Regions from separate parts of the Pueribacillus sp. YX66 genome, predicted to be linked through region 2. Evidence: riboswitches for the same ligand, from Rfam matches in the RefSeq annotation. Region 2 holds a riboswitch; each other region holds the start of a gene.

What was found. Region 2 has a riboswitch for thiamine pyrophosphate ahead of ABU914_RS06995 (thiaminase II/PqqC family protein). Riboswitches for the same ligand answer to the same signal wherever they lie in the genome.
Region 1: it holds a riboswitch for thiamine pyrophosphate, as region 2 does, so the genes downstream of both, thiE (thiamine phosphate synthase) here and ABU914_RS06995 (thiaminase II/PqqC family protein) in region 2, are expected to answer to the same signal.
Region 3: it holds a riboswitch for thiamine pyrophosphate, as region 2 does, so the genes downstream of both, tenA (thiaminase II) here and ABU914_RS06995 (thiaminase II/PqqC family protein) in region 2, are expected to answer to the same signal.

The regions. Positions count from the first base shown of each region.
Region 1 covers NZ_JBEUEL010000002.1:182,876-189,261, forward strand. The annotation lists gene comGC (competence type IV pilus major pilin ComGC) at 1-6, shown strand, start outside; gene comGD (competence type IV pilus minor pilin ComGD) at 1-430, shown strand, start outside; gene ABU914_RS01980 (prepilin-type N-terminal cleavage/methylation domain-containing protein) at 414-752, shown strand; gene comGF (competence type IV pilus minor pilin ComGF) at 745-1,179, shown strand; gene comGG (competence type IV pilus minor pilin ComGG) at 1,166-1,543, shown strand; gene ABU914_RS01995 (shikimate kinase) at 1,549-2,058, shown strand; gene ABU914_RS02000 (YqzE family protein) at 2,084-2,269, shown strand; gene thiD (bifunctional hydroxymethylpyrimidine kinase/phosphomethylpyrimidine kinase) at 2,296-3,099, opposite strand; gene ABU914_RS02010 (thiazole synthase) at 3,245-4,021, opposite strand; gene thiS (sulfur carrier protein ThiS) at 4,026-4,226, opposite strand; gene thiE (thiamine phosphate synthase) at 4,223-4,852, opposite strand; TPP riboswitch at 5,011-5,115, opposite strand; gene ABU914_RS02025 (M14 family metallopeptidase) at 5,177-6,367, opposite strand.
Region 2 covers NZ_JBEUEL010000011.1:51,191-57,576, reverse strand. The annotation lists gene ABU914_RS07020 (carbon starvation CstA family protein) at 1-1,522, shown strand, start outside; gene ABU914_RS07015 (cory-CC-star protein) at 1,539-1,808, shown strand; gene ABU914_RS07010 (ArsA family ATPase) at 1,799-2,782, shown strand; gene ABU914_RS07005 (hypothetical protein) at 2,986-3,132, shown strand; gene ABU914_RS07000 (YetF domain-containing protein) at 3,171-3,338, shown strand; TPP riboswitch at 3,512-3,614, shown strand; gene ABU914_RS06995 (thiaminase II/PqqC family protein) at 3,759-3,944, shown strand; gene ABU914_RS06990 (hypothetical protein) at 4,092-4,214, shown strand; gene ABU914_RS06985 (hypothetical protein) at 4,239-4,397, shown strand; gene ABU914_RS06980 (ECF transporter S component) at 4,414-5,025, shown strand; gene ABU914_RS06975 (ABC transporter ATP-binding protein) at 5,003-6,386, shown strand, end outside.
Region 3 covers NZ_JBEUEL010000001.1:98,739-105,124, reverse strand. The annotation lists gene ABU914_RS00530 (acetyl-CoA C-acetyltransferase) at 1-67, opposite strand, end outside; gene ABU914_RS00525 (3-hydroxyacyl-CoA dehydrogenase/enoyl-CoA hydratase family protein) at 99-2,480, opposite strand; gene ABU914_RS00520 (hypothetical protein) at 2,794-3,072, shown strand; gene ABU914_RS00515 (spore coat protein) at 3,094-3,423, shown strand; partial or broken gene tenA (thiaminase II) at 3,499-4,172, opposite strand; TPP riboswitch at 4,276-4,374, opposite strand; gene ABU914_RS00505 (lactate 2-monooxygenase) at 4,496-5,653, shown strand; gene ABU914_RS00500 (IS1380 family transposase) at 5,917-6,386, opposite strand, start outside.

The DNA of each region.
Region 1 (6,386 bases), on a different contig from region 2:
GGCTAACGAAAAAGGTTACACATTATTTGAACTCATCATCGTCATCACAATACTTGGAATCGTGATTTTGATTGCCATCCCCTCATTCACTCCGATATCAGAAGCACATGAAGTCGAACATTTTTTTGAACAGTTAGAAGATGATTTATATTTTACTCAAGTAACGGCTTTGTCAAGAGGAAAACCAGTTTTGCTTGATTTTCGAACATCATCTTCTCTTTACCAAGTAAGAATGGACAATAAAGTAATCGTGCAGCGAAACTACCCTGAACATTTTACAGTTGAAAAAGGATCAATGAACACAACGATAGAGTTCAATTTAAATGGTAATATTCGAAATCCTGGAACGATCTTTGTTGATACGAACAACGGAAAATACAAATTGACGTTCCAGCTCGGTAAGGGGCGATTCGATGTTACAAAATTATAAAGGATTTACGTTTATAGAAGTGATGTTTTCACTCGTTATTGTCACGATAACCGTTGCTAGCACTGCCCCTGTTCTTTTCATCGTATTAAATGAAAGACAGACGGTAGCCGATCAACTAGCAGCGTATGAAATTCTTCAAAATAATTTTGAAGAAGCGCTCGCTAAAAATCTTAAAAACATATATGAAAAAACCATTGAGAAAAATGGAACAGTATTTTCGTTATATTCGGAATTGAACGAAGTACAATTAAAAATTTGTGTCCAATGGGACGGTCGGAACGGAAGAGCATATGAAGAATGTGGAGTTATACGCTATGACTAGAGGAAATCGCGGCTTCACTTTATACGAAACGATTGTTTCACTATTTTTATTGTCAGTTGTCATCATGATTGTTCCGTTAATTTTGGCTTATTTCAAGCAATCACATCCAGATAAATTACAAGTGAAAGAAGTTGAACTATTTTTTATGCAAATCAGCCGTGAAATTCACGGTGCAAAAAATATGTTTATTAATAATCATCATTTGATCGTTGTTTTAGACAATGGGGATCGAGCAAGTTATGAACAGTACAATGATCTCATTCGGCGTCGCGTCAATTTAAAAGGGCACGAAGTGATGCTCCAACATATTCAAACTGTCCATTATGAAGTAAATGACACTATCGTTTCAATCCGAATTGAGGGAAAACGTGGCGAACAATATGAACGGAAATTTGCACTGATGGGTGATGGCAATGCTGAAACGTGAACGAGGCTTTATTTTACCCCTTGTGATTATTTTATCCTTAATTTTTTCCGCGCTTGTTATCCACCAAATTGATTTGCTTGAAAGTGATCGACTTTTCTTTAAGGAACGAAAAAATTATTTTCAACACGGACTGCTTCTTCAATCCGCTTCCAATGAATGGCTGTCACAACTAAAGAAATCCGATACAATAGAAGATAATGGACAGTTTGTATTTGAACTTGGAATTGTCACATATCGCGTCATGCGTTTAGACGAAAGGACAGTAACGGTCGAGTTCAAATCGACAACTGAATTAGCTGGTGAACGAAAAGTAATAGTAACGTACGAATTAAAAACGAAAACAATGATAAAGTGGACGGAGTGACAGAAGTGAACGCCATTTATATTACTGGATTTATGGGTGCAGGAAAAACAACAGTTGGAAAAGTATTAAGTGAAAAAACAGGACTTCCCGTTTATGATAGTGATGAGTTCATTGTTGAACAAGAGAAACGCTCAATCGAGGAAATTTTCAAAGTGGAAGGTGAAGTATATTTTCGTGAAGCTGAATCGAGAGCATTACAATCCTTGCCTACGAAAAATGCGATTATTACAACCGGTGGAGGCATCATTCTGAAAAAAGAAAATCGCAAATTTATGAAAAAGAATGGAACGGTCTTATTTCTTTATTGTAGACCAGATGTAGTTTTTGAAAGATTAAGAGAAGACGATTCAAGACCGCTACTCGCTGGAAATAAAATGAAAGAAATAAACTCTCTCTTACAAGCACGATTACCCCTATATAAAGAAGCGGACTATACAATTGATACGAGCTCGCTCACGATTGATGAAACCGTTCAAAAGATTATCACAATAGTGACTAAAAACGGAACAAATTGAACAAACTAGTAGCTAAGGTGATCATATGTCGAGCGATGATTATTTTAAGTATGTAACCGAAAGTATGCTTAAATACGTTCTCTCTTCAAAAGAAGAGAGAAAAGTTAATAAACAAATCAAAAAAGAACGAAAAGAACCATTTACATTTCGTTGGTTTGGAATAATCCCCTTTCTCATCTCTTATCAGATGAGAAAAAAACGAAAAGGCTAAATCAAGTTGTTGATTTAGCTTTTTGTTTATTGTTCATAACGATGGCCACGGTGGTTCGTTGGTCCAACCCCGCTTCCAATCGCTAAGCTATATCGGATCGCGCAAGTGATGTAATGCTTTGCTTTATTTACCGCTTTGTGCAAGCCATTCCCTTTTGCAAGCTCAGCTGCAATCGCAGCGGAATACGTACATCCTGTTCCATGTGTATGTTTCGTATCGATGCGATCAGATGAGACAGAATAATACGTGAATCCATCGTAAAGTAAATCAATAGCTTTTTGCTCACTGCTTAAGTGTCCGCCTTTTATTAAAACATGCTTCACTCCAAGTTCATGAATACGTTTTGCCGCCTTTTTCATATCGGAAATATTTTCGATGCTTTCAACCTTTGTTAACCTCGCAGCTTCAGGCAGGTTTGGTGTAATGACAGTTGCTTTCGGGAGAAGTTTTTCACAAAGGGCTTCAATAGCATCATCTTGAAGAAGCTGATCTCCACCTTTAGCAACCATCACCGGATCAACCACTAAATTTTCTAACTGATGTTCTTCTATCTGATCTGCGACGGCTTCAATAATATCTTTTGAAAAAAGCATCCCCGTCTTCACAGCATCCGGTTTTAAGTCTACTGCCACCGCTTCGATTTGTTTCACAACGGATTCTACAATCTGTGGATACACGCCATGAACACCGAGTGTATTTTGAGCCGTAACTGCAGTAATTGCACTCATACCATATACGTCTAATTCTTGAAAAGTTTTTAAATCAGCTTGAATACCAGCCCCCCCGCCACTATCCGAACCTGCAATCGTCAATGCTTTAAAAACAGGCATTTTTAATTCCTCCTTCCAATTTTAAACAAACGATTTGCATTATTATATACTTCAATTCACATTTGTACAAATCTTCTCACGTCACAACATTGAAAATTTTGTTTTTGAGCGAATAACGAGCATTGCTTGCGTGACAGGTCTCCTTTTACTTTGATACATATCCCGTTGTAACGCTTGATGCTTTGGCATATCGGCTTTTTTCAATTCTGCCAGCGTGATATGAGTATCGACCCGCTTCAACCGCTAACTTCATCGCCTTTGCCATCTTAACAGGATCTTTTGCTTCAGCAACAGCTGTATTTAATAAAATGCCGTCAACGCCAAGTTCCATCGCCTCGACAACATCTTTCGCAGATCCAATTCCCGCATCAACAATGATAGGAACTTTCGATTCTTCAACAATGAGTGATAAATTGTACGGATTTAACAATCCTAATCCTGTCCCGATTGGTGAAGCTCCAGGCATGACAGCAGACGCACCAACTTCTTCAAGATGCTTACACAAAATCGGATCATCCGAAGTGTACGGCAGAGCAACAAACCCTTCTTTGACTAACTGTTCCGTCGCTTTTAACGTTTCGACTGGATCAGGAAGAAGCGTCTTTTCATTCGCACAAATTTCTACCTTAATCCAATTGCTTAACCCCGATGCCCTCACAAGTCTAGCAATACGTACTGCTTCATCAGCCGTTTTTGCGCCAGATGTGTTTGGTAGGAAGTAGAAATTATCTAAATCCAAATGCTGCAAAATTGCATCTTCACTCGGCTCATTTAAATTTACTCTTCGAATTGCAAACGTTAACACTTCGGTTCCAGAGGCAGCAATCGCATCATTTTGAACATTAGAGTTAGCAAACCGCCCTGTTCCTAAAAATAATCTTGATTGAAGTTCGACTCCGTCAATTTTTAATGGTGTATCCATATTTTTACCCCCCTCCTACGAAATGTACAAGTTCGATTGACATTCCTTCTTGTAACCGGGTATGCTGCCATTCATTTCGATCGATAACCTCTCCATCAATTTCAACGACAACCAACTTATTCTCAAGTTTAAAATGCGACACGAGATCGGTTACGTTTTTTAATTCGGAAAACTGTTGTTCTTCTCCATTTACCTTTAACTTCATCGATTCTCCCTCGCCTTGATTTTTTTAATAAACGCTTCACACGTTTTTTTCACATCTGAACTACCGACAACTTCACTCACAACACAGACATTTCGTCCCCCTGCGTCGAGAACTTCATCTACGTTATGAAGCTTAATTCCTCCAATTGGAACAAAAGGAATGCTAATTTCTTCGACAACTTCGCGTAAGTAAGTGAGTGTAACTGGGTCAACGACATCTTCTTTCGTTTTTGTTGGGAAAATCGGACCGACCCCGATATAATCTGCTCCACCTTTTTCTGCAGAACGGGCTTGATCAATTGAATGGGTAGAAATGCCGATAATTTTATTTCCAATAATTCGGCGAGCTTCTTGTAAAGGCAAATCGTCTTGTCCTAAATGGACTCCATCAGCATCTACGGCGATCGCAATATCAATATGATCATTGACGATAAACGGAACGTTATATTGTTTCGTTAACTCCCGCAACGCTCTTGCCTTTTCTAAAATTTGCCTTTTTGAACTTTTTTTATCGCGTAATTGAATAAAATCAGCCCCACCTTCAAGTGATTCTTTCATAACATCAATCATAGAGCGGTTCGGATGAAATTCTTCACCTGTAATGACATATAGTCGAAAATCTAGCAAATGCTCACCCCTTTCAAGCATTGAACAGTTGTAAAGAAAACTCGCCAAACGGCGAGATTTTTTGCTATGGCAGATAGAATTAAAATATTCATCAATTAAAAAGAACTCTCTTCCCTATAAAAATAAAAAACCATAATCAAACGAGACTAGATTATGGTATCACACATAATCGACTTCCCTCCGCTGGCATAATCCAGATCAGGTAATGAGGGTAAAAGGAAAACACTCCTTTTTCTCAGCTTCACGCACCCCTAGCCTTTCTCTTTATTAAATTTGTAACTGACTTATGTTTATTATTGCAAAAAATGATTTAAAACACAACGTCTACATGTACAAACTAGCTAATAATATGCCTGAATTTTTATTATAAATTTCACCAAATTGTGACATTGGTAAAGGATTCGCCCCTTTACCTACTTCGATCGTAAAACCAGGGCGTCGAAAATCTTGAATAAACCAATCTTTATAGCCTGCGTAGCTATCAACATAACGTATGGGGGCATATCCACTCACTCTCGAGAACTCATTCACGATAACTTCTGATTCTGGCGGCTCCAACCCTTCAAACCCCCAATAAATTTCTTCCCCTTGAGAGTGAAAAGCTAATACACGACTGAAATTCGAATTTCTTGTTAAAGTTGCCATTGCGATTGCTTCCGGCTCAGTTAAAGGATTGTCTCCAGGATAATCACGCGGTGCTGGTTGCCGTGGTTTTCTTTCTTTTTCAATTTCCCATCTTGCCGGAAACTGATTATTTAAATCTACGCCACGTATGTTAGCCTTCCATGTAGAAAAGTTACTGCTTCCCTCATTTAGTTCTAAAACGGTCGAGCGATACGGTTCCTCTTGTGGTGCACCGTTTAAAACGAGATTCACACCATCGGGATTCACCATTGGAACAAGCGACATTTGAGTATTTGTATATAAGGAAAACATATTTATACCGCGAAGATTTGATTGATTTGTAAGCGCAAGTAAATAATCATTAAGAAAAAGCATAATTAAAGGAGTCGTGAGCCATTCATTTGCATGAAAGGATCCATTTACATGAACTTTCTTCATTCCACTTCCTATAATCACTTGGGGAATCGGCTTGTTCATTACAGATTCACCAATTGAATTTCGTTGTAAAAACGGATATACCGTTATTAGTTTTCTAAGATCGCTCATCATCTTCTCGTAATCATATGATTGTAAGTCTAAAACAAGCCTCCACGTTACTCGAATTGGTATTTTGATCGACGTTCCGATTTTTAAATTTGTTGGATGAAATTCACGATTAAGAAAGAGTAGCTGCTGAAGCGAAACATTTCGTTGGTAAGCAATTGATGAAAACGTATCCCCGCTTTGAATCGTATAAGTTTCCTGAATATAACCTGGAATCTTCACTGTACTTCCAATTTGTAGATTCTCCGCGTTTAACTGGCGGTTTGAGTCAATGATTAATACTAATGGAACTTCAAACAATTGACTATAATGCCATAATGTATCACCTTTTTGAACGATAATTTTCAATCGACATCCCCTCACTTTC
Region 2 (6,386 bases):
TGTCCTATGGGGACATCACTTTAGTTCAGTTGCGGGAGCGGCACCTATTGTTGGGCCTGCAATTGCGATGATTTGGGGGTGGGGTCCGGCCCTCCTTTGGGTTGTATTTGGGACAATCTTTTTTGCAGGAATTCATGATTTTGGAACGCTTTGGGCGTCCGTTCGTAACAGAGGAAAATCAGTTGGAGTTATTACGAATTCAGTGATTGGAAAACGGGCAAAAGGTTTATTTTTACTTATTATTTTCTTTTTGTTGCTATTAGTCAATGCAGTATTTGCAGTTACGATTGCTAATTTGTTTACTGCTTTTCCTGAAAGTGTTCTTCCTTATTGGCTGCAAATTCCTGTGGCGATTTCGATTGGTTTTTTAGTGTATAAGCGAAGAGTAAAGTTGTTCTGGCCCTCAATCATCGGTTTACTTTTGTTATTTACGTTTATTTTTCTTGGAGCGAAATTCCCGTTACCACTTTCTGAGACAATGTTAGGGCTTCCATCACCGGCATGGTGGGTCATTATTATGCTTTTGTATGGGGCGATCGCCTCAAGACTGCCTGTTTGGACGTTACTCCAACCACGAGATTATATTAATTCGCATATGCTGTTTCTTGGGTTAATCATTCTTTATCTCGGTTTATTTATCGGTAGACCGGACTTTGTTGCACCAATGTTTAACACAAATGTACCGGCTGGGACACCACCGATTCTTCCGTTGTTATTCGTGACGATTGCGTGCGGGGCGATTTCTGGTTTTCATGGACTCGTAAGTTCAGGAACTTCTTCGAAACAGTTGAATCAAGAAACAGACGCCCGTTTCGTCGGTTACTTTGGTGCTGTTGGTGAAGGAATGCTTGCGCTTGCTGCAATTATGGCAACAGCAGCTGGGTTTGCAACATTTGAAGCATGGAGCGAACATTATGGTTCGTGGGCATCCGCAAGTGCAGGAGGAACAGCTGCTTTCGTAACAGGTGCAGGGAGCTTTTTAGCGAATCTCGGTATTTCTCCTATCATTGCGACTACGTTTATTTCGATTATGGTCGTTGCGTTTGCGGCGACTACGCTAGATACGTCAATGCGTCTTCAGCGTTTTATTTTATCGGAAATCGGAGAGCAATATCACGTTAAACCGTTAAAAAATGCAAACTTTAGCACTATTATCGCGCTATTAAGTTGTATTGCACTTGCCTTTTTAGCTGACCCCTCAAACCCGGGAGCTGGCGGAATGGTGCTTTGGCCGTTGTTCGGAACGACGAATCAGTTGACGGCTGGCTTATCGCTATTAATCATTACGATTATTTTATGGCGTCTAGGTAGAAAGTTCATTTATGCGCTTATTCCATTGATTGTTGTCGTTACAGCTACCGCAACGAGTATGGTTATTAACATTTCTAACTATTTAAAAGAAGGAAATACGTTACTCGTTATTGTCGGCACATTCATTCTTGCATTAAACATTTGGCTTATTCTTGAAGGAGTTGCAGCGGTTAAACGAGAGCGACAAGCTCCAATCCCGCCTGCAACGTAAGTAAGGAGTTTGTACAATGAAGAAAAGAATCCAAAGTTTTGCTGACAATGTAAAACACTTTTATACGGAAATGTACTATACACCATATCGGCAAACGATGAAACGTGAAATTCAAAAAAGAGATGATCTATTTAAGCTGCTCATTTATTCAGAGCGATTAGGGCTTCCGAATCCCGCTTCTTTTTATACGCTCGAACTTCTCCCGTTTATGTTGGAAGATTTTCACGAATGGCATATAAGAATGGGAATGGAAAAATCTCCATTGGACGGGTTTCGTTGTTGTTAAATTTTTTTAAAAAAAGGGAGAAAGAAGAAGCGGTAAAGGACACTGGAAAATTAGAAATCACGTTTTTTGGTGGCAAAGGTGGAGTCGGGAAAACGACGTGTTCCGCCACGTTTGCCTTTTCTCTAGCAGAAAAAGGAGTACGCACTCTACTTGTATCGACAGATCCAGCGCATTCATTGGCTGATTTAATCGGAAAGGCTGAAGTTATCCCCTATTTGCGCATACATGAATTAGATACATCTGAGGCGGTGGAACGCTACCTCAACGAAGTGAAACAAAATTTGGAGAGGTTAACTGCTCCTGATCTGAGAAAAGAGGTTGAGCGTCAAGTTGATTTTGCGGCGGTATCTCCTGGTGCGGAAGAAGCAGCATTGTTTGATGAATTTACGAAAATTCTGTTGGAGGCGGAAAAAGAATATGCTCACGTCGTGTTCGATACAGCACCAACGGGACACACGCTACGTTTACTTTCATTGCCTGAAATAATGGAAGTGTGGATGGACGGGATGCTCTCGCAACGTAAGAAGTCACAGGAGATGCAGCAAATGTTAGACAATATAGCAGGAGTTCAAGAACGAGATGAACGGGTCGATGATGTGTACCATTTGTTGTACAAACGCAGGGAGCGTTTTTCGCAAGTGAAAGATTGGCTCTTAGATGGAGACCGGACGTCTTTTTACTTTGTACTAAATCCAGAAAGGCTACCAATTTTAGAGACCGAAAAAGCGATTAATCTATTGAAAAAGCATCATATATCGATAGGCAGTTTAATTGTGAATCGAGTTTTGCCAAAAGATGTAGATGGAGAATTTTTAGCAAAAAGAAGAGAGCAGGAAAAAGAGTATCTTCATGAAATTGAAATACGATTTTCGAAATTTAATAAAATTTATATTCCGATGCAACCAACAGACGTTACAAAAGTGGATGAACTGAAAAAGCTTACACGGTATTTTTCTGACATTTCATGCATATGATTTTGCCACAGTTGGACAATAAAAGGTAACGTCGTCAGTATAAGGAGAATCTAAACATGGCAAACGTCGCTTTTTTTGTCGTTGCGACTGTTTTGTAACGATTTGGGGGTAGAATAGTCAATTTCTCAAATGACGATACCACAAACGGTCATTATGATTGCACTAGGCACGCTATTAATTCAACCGATAACTGGGAATGGATTATGGCCAACTTTTCTCTTACTAGTGTTCTCGTTGCAAGTTTAGTCGTAACTGAATTAATTGGATTAAATTTTAATAAGTCCGAGTCATTAATTAGGGGGAAAGCAGTACCTGTCATTGAAAACGGGGCATTAGACGAAAAAAATTAAAAAAGCTTCGTCTAACCGTCGATCAATTGGAAGCACAGTTGCTTCAATCGGGGATCAGTTCGATTGCTGATGTCCAATATGCGACAATCGAATCAAATGGACAAATTGGTTATACGTTAAAGCAAAAAAAGCAATCAGCGACAAAAGAAGATATTCAACGACTTATACACCTCATTCAGACGGGGCAGTTGAAGCAGCAATCATAAACGCCTGAGGGTGAAGATATTTTTAAAGAAATTCAACATTGTAATCTAACATTGCCACCTAATAGATTACAGTGAGTTTCTCCATTAGTTCAATTGTACTGAAAAGCAGAAAAATTCAAATTCATCTTTGACGTTCTTAAAAGGATGTGCTAGACTTGGCAGTAATTGAATAGGAAATCCACTAGGGGTGCCGTTCTGGCTGAGATAAGACGTTGTCTTGATCCCTTTGAACCTGATCTGGTTAGTACCAGCGTAGGGAAGTGGAGTCGACGAGGTTATGTATTACATTGCCCAATTTTGTGATGTGCACGTGTGCGTGGGTTTAATGAATACTGATTTAGACGATATACGTAGAGTCGCTCCCTTCCGGAGTGGCTCTTTTTTTAGTGGGTTTTCTAAAAAATTAGGGAGGAAAAGGGAATGAGATGGAAAGAAGCAGATTATTTTTTTGAAGCGACTTACAAGCATCCATTTGTTCAAGGAATCGGGAAAGGAGAGTTGAAGAAAGAGCAACATATTCATTATATTAAACAAGATTATGAGTACTTAAATGCGATAATTCGCTATCATCCGTTAGGGATGGAAAAGTGTACAACACATGTTTAATACGAGTATCTGTTCTATCTTAAGTGAAGAAACTCACCTGCAAAATAACTTCTGTGAAGTTACAAAAGTAAGATACGAAGATTTATAAGGAGCTCCTATCGCACAGCATTATACAACATACATGCTCCATATTTCTCAAGAGGGGAAATGATCGCAGTTACGTTACCATGTTCATGGGTGTATTTATATATCGGTGAAAGATTAATTGAAGAGTTTCAGCCTGATAAAGATTATCTATTCTATGAATGGATTACGTTTTACGGAGCGTAAACTGAACCTAGAATTTACGTGTATTTGGAAAAGTTTGATGAAATTACAAAAACAGCGTCAGAAGAAGAGAAGGAGCGTTTGAAAAAGCATTTTATCATTAGCAGTGAGCTAGAATATATGTTTTTTAATATGCCTTACACCGGTCACAATTGGCTATTACAAAAACAAGTAACAAAAGTATAGAAAGTAGGGGGATTTGTTGCAACGTTCAAAAACTATGAATCTACGGGAGATAGTTGTCATTGCATCAATTTCTGTTGTGTTTGGTGTACTGTATCTCGCTTGGATTATTTTTGGTCAATTTATTAAAGGCATTTTCGGTCCAATTGCACATGGAGCCATTTCAGGCGTTTGGATTATGGCACCTGTCCTTTGTGCCTATATTATTCGCAAGCCAGGGGTTGCGCTTTTAGCGGAGATGATCGCGGCAGGAACAGAAGTGCTAGTCGGTTCTGTAAATGCAGGAGTTATTCTTATTGTCGGTTTTACACAAGGGCTCGGGGCTGAACTTACCTTCGCTCTTTTTCTTTATCGGAGCTATCGTCTACCTGTTTTAATGTTAGCCGGAATGTTTGGTATGGTTGCGAATTACTTGACGTTTTTCTTCATTCATGGTTACAGCGAATTTGCATATGGTGTGCGGGTACTTATGGTTGGTGCCATGCTTATTAGTGGTGCAACTATAGCCGGTTGGGGAAGTAAAAAAATTGCAGATGCACTTAGCCGTACCGGTGTGCTAAACAATTTTGCTTTAGGAAGAATAAATCAGAAAAAAAGGATGGAAGAGAATGCAATTTCTCACGATGGATAATGTATCGGTTCAGTATCCTTTTCAGCACAAGCGTGTGCTGGAAAGGGTCAATTTATCAATTAATAAAGGTGAAATCATCTTGATTCTAGGACCAAGCGGAGCAGGGAAAAGCACGCTTGCTTTAACGCTTAATGGCATCATTCCAAGGACGATTGAAGCAGAAATGAATGGTTCAGTAGAGATGCTAGGTTCCTCAATTATAGAGAAAACACCGCGTGAACTGAGTGAGCGTATTTGCATGCTCTTTCAAGATCCTGACACACAATTTTGTATGCTTACGGTTGAAGATGAAATTTTGTTCGGTTTAGAAAATTTGCGTTTGTCACGTGCTGAGATGGAAGTACGCCTAGAAAAAAGTTTAGAAATCGTTGGACTTTCAGAATGGCGAAAAGCGCAAATAAAAGAGCTGTCCGGGGGGATGAAGCAAAAATTAGGGATTGCCTGCTTGATCGCGATGGATGCCGATTTATTTATTTTAGATGAACCGACTGCAAATTTAGATCCGATGAGTACTGATGAAATTTTTTCGTTGTTATTGTCCCTAGCGAAAGAGTATTGTAAAACATTAGTATTGATTGAGCATAAACTTGATTATTTGTTACCTCATGTAGATCGGATTATCATGCTTGATCATGAAGGACAGATTATACTTGATGACGATCCGTGTACAATTTTTATGAATGAGTATGACACGGTTGTGAAACAAGGAATTTGGGTTCCGTATATTTGTCAAGCAGCAAAAAAACTTGAAAAGCAAGGGTTTCAATGGGATAAATTTCCATTGTCATTAGAACAATGGGAGCGTGAATGTAAAAAGTTCGGTTTTGAATTACAAGCTGATTATAAGTTTGTGGATGAGCAGCAACAGTTAAATCAGCATAACGAAGCGAGTCCCATTTTGCAGTTTTGTAATGTTACATTTGCCTATACTGATCGGTCGATTTTGAACAAAATTGATTTTTCCATTCAAGCGGGTCAGTTTGTTTCGATTGTCGGACCGAACGGCACAGGAAAAAGCACGCTTGCACAACTTATTGTCGGTCTTTTAAAGCCGACTAGTGGAAATATTTATTTAAATGGGTACCCTGTTACGAAGTTGAGGACATCGGAAATTATGCAACAAATTGGCTTTGTGTTTCAAAATCCGGAACATCAATTTATTTGTGACACGGTGGAAGAAGAGCTTGCTTACAGTCTAAAAATTTTAGGTTGGGAAGAAAATGCGCGGAAAAAACGCGTTGATGAAATGCTCAAGACTTTTCATCTTGTCCATCAGCGCCAACAAAACCCGTTTACGTTAAGCCAAGGACAAAAGCGACGACTTTCGGTTGCAACAATGCTCATCAGTGACCAGCAGTTAT
Region 3 (6,386 bases), on a different contig from region 2:
CAAGGCTTCCTCTTTTTGCTTTTCCAACTGGTGTTCTCGCACCTGCAACTATGACTGCTTCTCTCACGCTTTTTCCTCCCTCTCAATGCTTTTTGTAATTAATTACGTAGCGGTTTTCCTTTTACGAGCATATGTTGCATACGTTCTTGTGTTTTTCGTTCACCGAGTAAGCTCAAAAATGCTTCTCTTTCAAGGTCAAGCAAATACTGTTCATCGACTTCGGTACCGAACGGCAATCTTCCACCTGCGATGACGTAAGCAAGCTTGCTTGCAATGAGTACATCGTGATCACTGACATAGCCGGAATATTGCATTGTTTTCGCCGCCATAAGCAACGTTCCATAACCTGTTTCACCAACAACTGGAAGCTTTTTACGTTGCGGTGCGCGGTATCCTTGCTCAGATAACGCAATTACCTGTTGCTTCGCATCATATAACAAATGATCGCCGTTGAAGCTAATCCCATCGTCAGAGCTTAAGAAGCCATTTTGTTGTGCTTCATGCGCTGAAGTTGAAACAGTCGCCATTGAAATGAGTTCGAACGTTTTGTTTGCGACTTGTTGCAGGTCAAAGTTAACCCCTTTCGGCATACGCTCGAGCAGACGACGATAAAGCTCCTTATTTCCGCCACCTCCTGGGATAAGACCGACACCCACTTCAACAAGACCCATGTACGTTTCTGATGATGCTTGAATACGAGCAGCTGGCATCGCAACTTCAGCACCACCACCGAGTGACATTTGGAATGGTGCAGCGACAACCGGTTTTTTCGCGTAACGAATTCTCATCATCGCATCTTGGAATTGACGAATCGTCAACTCTAATTCAAAAAAGTTGTCGTCTTGTGCTTCCATTAGCATAAGTGCTAAATTTGCACCGACACAGAAGTTCTTCCCTTGGTTTCCGATCACGAGTCCTCTGTAATCGCCTTGCTCGATTTCATCGACTGCATTGTTAATCATTTGGATTGTATCAAGTCCAAGCGCGTTGTTTTGTGAGTGGAACTCAAGATTTAGCACCCCGTCGCCGAGGTCGATAAGACTTGCTCCACTATTTTTCTTTATAACTTCTTTTTCTTGCTTGACTGTCGCAAGATGAATCACTTTCGGGTTATCTGCTACTTGTACGTAAGTTCCGTTATCGTAATAATGGAGCTTGCCGTTTTCTTTTTTATAGAACGACGTATGACCTGCTGCGAGCATGTCCTTCACCCATTGAGGAACGGTTTTTCCTTCCTCTTCCATTTTCGCAACGGATTTTTCAAGGCCAATGGAATCCCATGATTCAAATGGACCTTGCTCCCAGCCGAATCCCCATTTCATCGCCTGGTCAATCGCATAGATATTATCGGCAATTTCTCCGACTTTTTCAGCGGAGTAAATAAATGACGGCGCCATCGTATTCCATAGCAATTGACCTGCACGGTCATCAGCGTAAACGAGTGTTTTTAAACGTTCGGAACGCTTCGCTTGCTTCGCCATTTCAATCGAAGGTGCTTGTAATTTTTGACGTGGCTCATATTCCAGCGTTTCCGGATTCAGTTGCAAAATCTCTTTACCTTCTTTTTTGAAGAAGCCCTGTTTCGTCTTACTTCCAAGCAAGCCTTTTTCAACCATTTTCTTCATAAAATCAGGGAAAGAAAACTTTTCTTTTTCTTCGCCTTCAACATTATTGTAAACGTTATTTGCCACGTGGTAGAACGTATCAAGTCCGACTACATCTAGTGTACGGAATGTTGCACTCTTTGCCCGACCAATTAATGTTCCTGTTACGGAATCAACTTCACTGATCGAATAACCGTCTTTTAGCATCACTTGTACGGTTTGAAGAAGTCCGAATGTCCCGATACGGTTTCCGATGAAATTCGGCGTATCTTTCGCTTCAACGACACCTTTTCCAAGTACGTCTTCGCCGAACGTTTTCATATAGTCGACAACTTCTGGGAGCGTATCTTTCGTCGGAATAATTTCAAGCAATTTTAAATAACGTGGAGGATTAAAAAAGTGTGTGCCTAAGAAATATTTTCTAAAATCATCTGAACGGCCTTCTGCCATCGCTTCAACTGAAATCCCTGAAGTATTTGAACTTACAATCGTTCCAGCTTTGCGATGAGCATCAACTTTTTCAAACACTTGTTTTTTAACGTCAAGATTTTCTACAACTACTTCAATAATCCAATCGACTTGGGACAGCTTCTCAAGGTCGTCCTCTAAGTTCCCAGCGGTAATTAAACCCGCATTTTCTTTTTTCGTAAGCGGAGCAGGCTTTTGTTTAAAAAGCTTTTTAATCGCCTCATCAGCAAGGCGGTTACGAACCGCCCTATTTGAAAGGGAAAGTCCTTTCTCTTTCTCTGCTTTCGTAAGCTCATTTGGCACGATGTCCAATAGTAGCGTCGGAATTCCGATATTCGCTAAATGAGCTGCGATTCCTGATCCCATTATTCCTGAACCGATGACTGCAGCACTTTGTATATCACGGATCATGAAACAACCTCCTAGTCTTGAATGAATGCTCATTCATTTTTTTCACTAAAAAAAACTGCTACAGATTACATGTTTAATATTAACGGAAATTCTTCGTTTTATCAATAAAAAAATACATTTTTTACGTTCGATTGTCGAAAAGCGTCTTATTTAGACAAGGGCATTGAATAGCATCGTTTCGTATAACTGTTTAAGATATTTATTCATTTTTTATAAGCATAGAATCGGCAAACAAAGTAAAGAATAGTTCAAAGAAAGGCTTGTTAATATCTCGATTAAGACTAACCCATTTTTTAGAGGAGGGAAATTAATGAATACGAATCAAATGCAATCTTCACAAGCAGGACAAAATATTATGCCACAACCGCCAAACGTTATGTCAACAAAAGATCATCTTTATGTCACTGACATGTTGTCTTGGAATTTGCTCGCGATGAAAAAAGCGTATCATTTTGCTAATGAATGTGCGGACCAAGAGATCAAACTTGCGATTGAAAAAGCTGGCCAAATGCATCAACGCCATTATGAAAAACTGCTAACACATTTGAACGCGCAGTCAATGCCAACAATACAATCACAGCAAAACTAATATAAGAGAGGTAGGTTTACGATGCAATCGAACAATAGCAATAAAATTCAAAATCCGAATACACAAGTACCGAAAACTCCTGAGATGAACGACCGGGATCGGATTAATGACATGCTAGCAACGGAAAAATATATGACGGATGGGTATGATACGGCATTAAATGAAGCGAGTCATGCTGCATTATACGAAGACATCCTCTCCATTTACACAGAAACACAAAACTGCCAGCGTGAGATTTTTAACATTATGTTTCAAAAAGGATGGTACAAAATGGACGCTGCGACGGGTCAGCAGTTGCAACAGTCTCATCAACAATTCTCAAACTATATGACAACGCAGTTTCCGCATTGATCTAAAAAAGGCGTTCACAAGCCAAATAAGCGGCTACGTGCAAACGCCTCTTCTTCACTTTTTATTTAAAGACTTTCAAGGAGTCGGACACATCGATACATTTTCAGCCATATCCCAAAACATATACTCAAAACAACTTGTATTAACGAAAATCTCTTCTAATCGTTTGAATTCAGATTCTGACTTACCTTTTAAGATGCCATTGATTAATTCGATACAATCGTTCGCAATTTTTGTAAACCCATCAGAAGAATACATTTTCACCCAATTACCGTACAATTCATGTTCTAATACACCAGGCCATGTCGCTAGTTCTTTCCCAATCCAATTATAGCTCCAAGCGCAAACAAGCACGGCTGCAACAGCATTTTCAACCCCGCCTAACTGTGCTTAAGAAAGCATATAACTCGTGTATGCCGTCATCGTTGCCGATGGTTTAGTCGCTTCCAACTCTTCATTTGAAATCCCAAATTTCCGCGCATACTCACAATGCAAATCCATTTCGTAATTCATCGTCCCGTGAAGTAAATTCGCAAACATTGCCATCGTTTTCAAATCATTTGCTTTTGCACTTCCAATGGCAAATACTCGCGAGTACTCGATTAAGTATACATAATCTTGCTTCATATATAGTAAATGAACTTTTCCTTCTCAAGAGTCCCCTTACCAATACCTTTTACAAAAGGGTGTTTCAAATAACTGTTCCAAATCGGTTCAACGGTTTTAAAAAGCCTATCACTAAATTGCATCATAATCACTTCTCCTTTATATGTTTTGAATACTCGAAACGAGGAAGAAGCACAAAATAAAAAATCATTCCACAAGAAAAGGGAATGGCAAAAAATTTGCTCAATAAAAGCTTTACCACTTCCCTACGCTAGTATGACCTAGATCAGGTTCAAAGGGACAAGATTCCTCTCTCTCAGCAAAAATGCTCCCCTAGTGATTCAAGTATTCAATTAGTATAACCAAACCAAATACATACGAGATTCTCAAAATAAAAGAGGATTTTTATTCATCCAATCGAATGCAAAACATATACCACTTCTACACAAACTGGAGGTTATAACATATGCCAGGATTTGGAAACGTTGTACAAGCGCAACATTATCAGCGAATGAAAAATGAAAAGAAATTACCAGTCTCCGTTGAAAGATGGGAACAACAAGCACGTTTAAAGTTAGAAGACGGTCCGTTTTGGTATGTCGCAGGTGGAGCGGGCGCAGGCGATACGATGAAAGCCAATCTTGAATCTTTTCAACGTTGGTCGATTACACCACGAATGTTTAACGATGTCGATACACGCGATATGTCCGTAACCATTTTAGGACAAACATTCCCCTATCCTTTGTTGCTTGCACCGATTGGGGTGCAATCGATCGTCCATGACGATGCTGAAATTGCATCAGCCAAAGCAGCAGCAGAGATGAATGTCCCGTTTATTACAAGTTCAGCCTCTTCGCGTTCTATGGAAGACATTGCTAAAGCGATAGGTGATAAGCCAAAATGGTTTCAACTGTATTGGGGAAAAGACGAAGATGTCACAGCAAGCATGTTAAAACGAGCAGAACAAGCAGGCTATTCGGCCATTGTCATCACACTTGATACACAAATGCTGAGTTGGAGAGAAGAAGATTTAGAAAATGCATACTTGCCTTTCTTGCAAGCAGAAGGAATTGCAAACTATTTATCAGACCCTGCATTTCGTTCAAAACTTAAGAAAAGTCCGGAAGAAGATGTAATGGGAGCCGTTCAATATTTTTTACGAATTTTTTCGAATGCGAGCTTAACGTGGAAAGATTTAGCTTTTATTCGTGAACATACGCAATTGCCAATCGTCTTGAAAGGAATTTTACATCCTGGTGATGCTGAACTTGCAATGTACCATGGTGCCAATGGTATCATCGTTTCAAACCACGGCGGAAGGCAAGTAAGTGGAGCCATTTCAGCACTTGATGCGCTTACTGAAGTTTCTCAAGTCACACAAGGTCGAATCCCGCTTCTTATGGATAGTGGAATACGACGAGGTTCGGATATTTTGAAAGCGTTAGCACTCGGTGCTTCGGCTGTTTTAATTGGACGTCCATATATTTACGGGCTCGCCGTTTCCGGACAAAAAGGCGTGGAAGAAGTGATACGTAATTTGCTCGCTGACTTTGATTTAACGATGGCGCTATCAGGCAAAAAATCTGTTTCTGAAATCGACCGTTCATTGCTAACGTACCGATAAAATATGTCTCCATATACGTTTTTATCGCTTGTGTTATGCATGGCTATATTGAGCTAAGGTGATATATACCTGATTTATTCACACCTTGCTCATGGAGGCATTAATTGAGGTAAAGATATCATTTTTTTGTTCCGTTGGCACTAACTAAGAGAGTTTTTCAAATTTTGGTAAAGATTTATCTGATAGCCCGAAAAATTCCTGTTTTTGGGTATACTACTCCCTTGGTCTAACATTAGATTTTTTAAAAAGAGGTTTAGAATGGTTTATTCTAGCTTTAGTTGTTGAATTCGCCGAAGTATTTTCCAAAAGAATTCTTGGTACACAAAACTAGAGGACCATTTAAAGTAAAGGGATCGTCCTGACTTCACTAACTTACTAGCCACTTTGATGATTCTTGTACGTATCGTTTCAATCTGCACTCTTTTTTGCCCTTCTGGGAAACACAGCGTGCGTAGCCAATTCGTTAGGTTATACGCTAACAGACTCAACATCATCTTTGCTTCGTTTACCTGGAAAGAGTGACTGTTCATTTTGTCGAAACCAAATCCATGCTTGGCTTCCTTGATATAGTTTTCCATCGTGCCCCTTTTCTGGTACGACCTAACGATATCTTTTGGAGAAAATGCGTCGATCAAGTTCGTTACAAAGAATGAATGTGTGAAAAACAATTCGCCAGCAGGACGAACGGATTGGATGATTACTTTTCTTGGCTTAGACCATGATTTTGCTTGAT